Regions from separate parts of the Bacteroides sp. BFG-637 genome, predicted to be linked through region 2. Evidence: riboswitches for the same ligand, from Rfam matches in the RefSeq annotation. Region 2 holds a riboswitch; the other holds the start of a gene.
The links. Region 2 has a riboswitch for cobalamin ahead of NXX38_RS05420 (DUF4465 domain-containing protein). Riboswitches for the same ligand answer to the same signal wherever they lie in the genome.
Positions count from the first base shown of each region.

Region 1: another riboswitch for cobalamin. It lies ahead of NXX38_RS25520 (anaerobic ribonucleoside triphosphate reductase); the one in region 2 lies ahead of NXX38_RS05420 (DUF4465 domain-containing protein).

Region 1 is NZ_JANUPD010000002.1:6,450,915-6,454,330, forward strand. Features, by position in the region: gene NXX38_RS25520 (anaerobic ribonucleoside triphosphate reductase) at 1-775, opposite strand, end outside; cobalamin riboswitch at 818-1,012, opposite strand; gene NXX38_RS25525 (HU family DNA-binding protein) at 1,785-2,297, opposite strand; gene NXX38_RS25530 (DUF4248 domain-containing protein) at 2,548-2,799, shown strand; gene NXX38_RS25535 (hypothetical protein) at 3,063-3,416, opposite strand, start outside.
Region 2 is NZ_JANUPD010000002.1:1,262,578-1,265,993, reverse strand. Features, by position in the region: gene NXX38_RS05420 (DUF4465 domain-containing protein) at 1-857, opposite strand, end outside; cobalamin riboswitch at 1,017-1,209, opposite strand; gene NXX38_RS05415 (hypothetical protein) at 1,436-1,678, opposite strand; gene NXX38_RS05410 (hypothetical protein) at 1,724-2,206, shown strand; gene NXX38_RS05405 (hypothetical protein) at 2,631-3,098, shown strand; gene NXX38_RS05400 (hypothetical protein) at 3,095-3,349, shown strand; gene NXX38_RS05395 (hypothetical protein) at 3,364-3,416, shown strand, end outside.

The sequences.
Region 1 (3,416 bases), 5.2 Mb from region 2:
GTCCGTTTTCCATGGCGACATAGAAATTGATGAACGATGCCAGATGCTTGCGGAAAGATTTGGCCACACCTTTTGCCATGAAGAAATCGAAAGCAGGAATTGCCTGTCCGCCGTGTTGCTCATTCTGGTTCGTCTGGAAGATAATGGTAGCCAGCGTAGCATAACTCTGGATGCTTTGCGGGGTACGGATACTGCCGTTCTTTGTGCGGAAACCGCGTTCAAAGAGGTCGTCCATATCATATTGGATACAGGTTGTCGTCTTTGTCGGATAATAGTCCAAGTCGTGGATGTGAATATCTCCCAACTGGTGTGCTTCGGCAAAACGTTTCGGCAACAAGTATTTATACGTATAATCTTTGGTTACTTCGGAAGCGAACGTCATCATCTGGCCGGCAGGCGTGTGACTGCTCATGTTGGCATTGCTCAAGTTGACATCGTTCTTGTCGATAGCAACGATGCCGTCCATCACTTGCTTCATCTGGGTTTTCTTATCGCGCTCCGTATTCCGCCATTCGCGATAAATAATATATTTCTTCGCTACTTCCGGGCGTACTTTCATCAACGACTTTTCTACTAAATCCTGAATCTCTTCTACGGTAATAGTAGGAGTTGTAAACTGACTGATTACGTTCATAGTGATGTCAGCCACCAACTGCTGCTCATCCTGAAAACCGGTTGCACTGAATGCCTTACTGATTGCATTCTTAATCTTACTGATAGAGAAATCTTCTCTTTTACCATCACGTTTGATGATACAAATTTCCGCGTAGTTCATAACTTTAACTCCCGAAAGCTTATTAAATTAAAAATTGAAAATTGAAAATTAAAAAATTCCGGCAGGTCTTCTGACTTATCTCTCCCTCGCAACACCTTCCCACACCGATGTCGATGCAGTGGCATATTGTGCGGATTCTTAGAGAATTACAGCAGCGGGTACTGTCGCCGATTTACACAGCGTTCCCTCATTGACTAAACCTCTTTTAGCTCCGAAACCGGATACAAAGATAGAAGATTATCTAATAGCTTGGTTAGCTTTTAACATTAAATTTTGGGAAACTTTTCTTTCTCGCTGATATAGAAAGTTTTCCAAAACGGAAAACTTTTTTCTGATTTTAACGCAAGAAGTATTCTGTTTTCATTCATCTTTTTTCCGGAAAACAGACATCTCACAGGACACCTATCCCCTATTGCAGCTACAAAAGTGGGAAATTATTTTCTTTTGTTCTATACAAAATCAAAGAAATATTTCTGCCTTTTAAAAATTACTACTGATTTTTTCTTTTTCACTATGTTTCCGAAAAAGGATTTTCGGAATACGAAAAAAGAAAAGCTGCCTCGTTCATTCGAGACAGCTTTTCACTTATTCCTTAACCTTACGTTTACTCTATGAATGGCTACACGTTTTTACCTGTTACGCGAGCTACGTGCGGGCGACACGTCTTACATATTTACGCTATTCGGTTTCATACCTTTTTCAGATACGCCAACTCTTTTCTATCTGGCTAGTCCTTTTCTATCTGGCTAGTCCTTTTCTACCTTACCGTTTCTCCGGTGGCGGAAACGCAAAACTGCTTCAAGAATATCCAGCAACTTTTCCAATAATAATCTCATCCGTTTTCTTTTAAAGGTTAATAATCCGTTTTAAATACCTGTCACTAATTAATTACTATCTTTTTCCAGGCACGGATTACACAGATTAACACGGCTACTTTGCAGCAATGACAACACTAAAGACCGTGAAATCCGTGTAATCCGTGCCTAAATTATTGTATAAACAAATTCGGTTAAGCGGCCGGATCCGGAGCTTCGCCTCCTCCGCCACCAGGTTCGTTGCCGTCATCCGGGTCTTTGTCAATGACGTCGTCGGCAACAAACGAACCCGCTACATCCTTGATGTGCACAAATTCCACTCCAGTGGTCAATGCGCGGGTAGCACTTCCGTTAGCGGCACGGGTGTATTCAGGGGTAAACTGACAACGCAATGAAGTGATCTGCGAACTGCTGACCTTACTCTCCAACTCCACTCCTTTTCCTCCTGCTTTGGCAATCATAGTAAATGTCCCCAAGCCTTCGAGGCGCACCGTGCGACTGTTGAGCAACTGTTCACGCATCACCGACATCAGGTTACGAATCACGTTATGAACATCACCCGCCGTCAGCGAGGCTTTTTCTGCAATCAATTCCGCCATTTTCTGCGTATTGACCATTTTCCCGAATTTCACCAGACGGGGATAATAAAGTTTCTGTCCTTCCTTGTTGGCAAGTGTTGCCTGATAAGGTTTGTAAATTAATGGCATACTATTTTCCTTTCTTTTTTGATTGATAAATAAATAACTACTGTCTGTAACCGATTACGAAGACAAAAGTACACGAAGAGAAGAAAGCAGGGAAACACGATGTTACAACCCGTCGCAAGAGAGAACAGACAAGCACAAATTGACACGATTCATGCCTGCAAAGGCTTCTGTACAAAACAGAACCAACCGGCATAAAAAGGCGTACCTTTGTATGAGTTCATACAAAATAAACCTCTAAAAAACAGTCAATATGAAAACAGAAACAACTCCAAAAGCAGAAACAGAAAGCCGTACCCGCATACAATCCTATAGCAAAAGCCAGCTGGCCGGACTTTACCTGCCTCACATACAGTCCGCCTCGGCACGACGCACCCTCCGTAGTTGGATTGCCAAGAATACCGCACTGCAAGCCGCACTCGCCCAAACCGGATATAGCGAAAAAGCCATCCTGCTCACTCCGGCACAAGTAGGACTATTCTTCAAGTTTTTAGGAGAACCTTGAAACGACTCTTTTATAAGGAAATATCATTCGGACAAAGACAAAACAAGGCAAAAACAAGGCAAAGATAAATAAGGCAAGACCAAACAAAGCGGACATTTCATCACAGATCACGCGAATCAAATTATAACTTGCTGATTGCTGTTATAAAGAATCCAAGATAATCTGTAGTGAAATGTCCGCCCATTAGATGAGAAAAGGATTATATCATTCCGGAGTACTTCCTCCCGACGGCTTCATCAAATCGACTGCCCCCCCGTTTTCCTCTATTCTCCATCTTTTTTCTTCACCTTTCCTTCCTTTTCACCAGTCTCCGGAAGCAATGTTTTATCGTCATTAAACTGAATATCAATACGAATATGATGATTATCATCAACTGTATAGCCTACATCCGCAGAATCTCCTAGAAAAAGCTTCAGAATCCAGCACAACACCTCCGGAATATTGGGAATAATCGTTGCCCTTCCAATCACACAGGAGAAAAAATTAAAGATAGTTGTCCAATTGGGTATAGGGCTCCGACCGTCGAAATTACACCTGTACACACGCCCCACGGACGAACGCGGACAATCCGAATTCTTTTCAACATATTTTTCTGAAATATTATTCAGTTGCCCCAA
Region 2 (3,416 bases):
TCACCTAAACCGCTTAAGTCCACTTGGCTCCAACCAGTACGGATTTGATTGGCCAAGCCTGATTCTGCATCCTTACTGGAATCGAAGTTTGCCAAATAGTATTCTACTTCCTTACCTGTAGGTTTACCCGTCGCATCCAACGCAACAAATACCACCTTAAACCATCCTTTTTGTGCCGACAAAGAGCCTTGTGTAAACGAGTTGCCATCCTTCATGACCAAGTAGGTATAAGTTGTATTGCAGACCCATACACTGTTGAATTTGCCATATTTCGGTGTACCCTTAACTGGCTTCTTTGGAATTTCGACTTTATATCCGGTTGCATTGGTCAAGTAAATCTTGGCGCACTTGTCATAGGTTGCTCCCGCATCATTGTATGAATCGCTATAACCGAAAGCAACGGCAAAATTTTTACCGCTATGACCGCCATTCTTATCATAAACGCTACATTGATTCTCATAATCACCCTGTGTCAGATTATGGAAATTAGAGATGGCAAAACCACCATTCCAAAACTCATATTCCCAAGGCTGTCCGCTTACCCATTCTTGTTCCAAATAGTTAATCGGGAACTGAATGTACGTACCGGTTTGCCCGATTTGAGTGATGTAGCCGGTCGTTACCTGCTTGCCGTTGGCCGTGGCAGAATAGAGATTGTTTCCATACTGGTCAGAAGCCATTACGCTGGAAGGTACGTTATCAAAATTGATAAGCGCATTGGTAGAACTTATCGCGCGGGTTTGAATCGCACTCTCCTCATACGGAGCAAGGAAGTCATCATCGGACGAACATCCTGTGAACACTGCGGCGGCCATTGCTACAACAGCCATTGCCAAGAATTTAAGATTCTTTTTCATAACTCAATTATTAAAAGTTAAACAAAAAAGTTTAATTACACATTCGTTTTCCTTGCGATAGATTTGCAACGAATGAGAAATCGGTTATCAAAAAGAATATTAGGTGTCTTTGGACGAGCCTCTGTTCATTTTAATCTAATGCCAATTATCCCGTGGTCACTAAATCATATCTCATCAAGCAGGTCTTCTGGCTCATCCCGCTTATCGCGCCTTCCCAGCTTTCACCAGTGGCAAAGAGTGCGATAAACTTTAATAGGACTTACAGCTGCGAGTACAGCTCCGGATTTTCACCGGGATTCCCTTTTAATTCCATTCGACGCTTCGATTGGAAACTTGACTGGTGCAAAGTTAATGGTTATTTTTTAATCTCGTTTCTTTTTCCCTAATTTTTATTTCAAGAAAAGATTATTTTATAGTGCGAATTGTATTTTCATGCCAACTAAACATTTATAACAACTATGAATAGTCCTTCCCCTTTATGAATAATAACATTTCTCAATTATGGCTTTTTCTCATCTCACGTCAGCAATTCTCTTCGGAGAGGTTTTCTATGCAAAGGTACAGCGTGCGTCCGGTCGTCAAGTACCGCTTTCGCTAACGGTTCCCGGATATTCTTCACGGCAGCCTTCCGCAAATCGAAGATGGGCTTTTAGCCCCCGTCTCGTTGCAGAACAAAGCCGGTCGAGCCGGGTTTTGCCCTTGCACTCGGCGGTTGGGTATTCCGTTCCATCCCGTACACTGTTTACTTGCCTTATCCGTCCTTTTTCCGCTGTCAGTCCTGCATAAAAATCATTCCCCGACGAGAAGCCGAAGAGCTTCAAGAAAAGGGAAACAAGAAAATGTTTGACAATCTAAAATTTACAATTATGCACAGCAGGATTTTTCAAATTTCAACGGAGCCGATAGACAAAGAAAACTATCTGAATGAGGACACACTCCAGCAAGGAGACGGGAGCTTCTATGACTATTGTTCAGAAATAGACGAGGAAAACCGTAAAGAGGATATTGCCAATTTGGTCAATCATGCCTTACCCAACGGAATGTTCGAGCTTATATCCGATGACACCATGCGCTATAATGGTGGAATAGAGCAATGGAAAGAGGAGTATGTCGCCAATATCAAAAAGAGAGCGGATGCTCTTACGGTAGATAATATGTTGGAATGGGGTTCGACCTATTATCTCAAACAGGCAGTAGAAAATCCGTTGGATGTCGCCTATCATTTCTATTTGGATGGCGACGGCTGCCAGTCTTTTGCCGAACAGTCCTTTGCGTTTATGGAGTTTGTTTGTAGGCTTGAACCGGGAACGATACTCTACATCGGAGGAGTTGTTGATTATCACTTCTGATGATTGTCCGAAACATTGGCAATCACCCGCCTCAAAAGCGGGTGGTTGCTCTCTTTTTGCACAGGCTCCCCGATTACTTTTATAACATACTCTGCCGAGTTTCCGCCATCGGCTTCCCTGCCGGTATATTCCTGTTTTAAGGGTATAATCCCTTCACAGCCCCGACATACGCCGCAGATCTGTTTTCGTGTGCAAAGGTACGGTGGACGAACATGGTTCAAGTACCGCTATCGCTACCTGAAATAAAATTTGACGACAACTTTCCGTAATCGGAGATAACGGTATTTCATAAAATTTCATCGCAGGTTCCTTGTCCGTCGTTCTTGTATCCCCCGTTTGGAACGCACATGAAAACAACCTCTTTGGGCGAAGTCAGAAGACTTCAAGAAAAGGGAAATAAAAAAAATCACTAAATCAAAAGACAATGAACAAGTACGATTTCATCAAGCAAGGCAACCTCCTTTATCGGCACACTGCCGATAACGATGTAGAATGTCGAATTATCTCAACTCCCGAAAAAGTGGATAGCGACAGTATTATTTTAGTCGCAACAGGTTCTTCTGAGATTGAAGTTTTGGCATCGGAGCTATCACCCATTGGCTCATCGAGAAGCCACAAAGAGGAATTTCTGCGCTGGAAGAAAGAGCGTGAAGCCGAGGGCATGGAGTTTTTCAGCCGGTTGTCCGAAGTCATGGAAACAGACAGCGGTTTGGCTGTAGGCGATATGGTGGCGTTTACAAACGACTATGGGGTGGTGTTTGGCCCCAAAGAAGTATTAGCTTTCAGAAAGCCGTGGAATGGCGGTAGATGCGTATATATCGACAGTGATGCCTATTGGTTTCCAGACCGTCCCGGACAGCTTACTATCCTAAGCAAAGGAGGTGCGGAATGACAACAACCGGCATACTCAAACGACTTTGCGGCAATATTGCCGCAGGTCGTTTCAACTGGCAAAAATACTGCACGCCACAACTTTACTTCGGGTGGGAGATTTGTGTTACCCCTCTGCATTGCTCATACGGACAGATAGGCTATACCGTTAATTTCCCTTATACCAATATACCGGAAGTGGAATACGATTGGGAAATGGGCAAACTGACCATTGACGGCGAGAAGTGGAAAAGTTATTTGTGGAACGAATAATAATAAATATCAATATGGCACAGAATTTTTATACCAAATGGCAGAACGCTATCCTTGCAGATGCAGG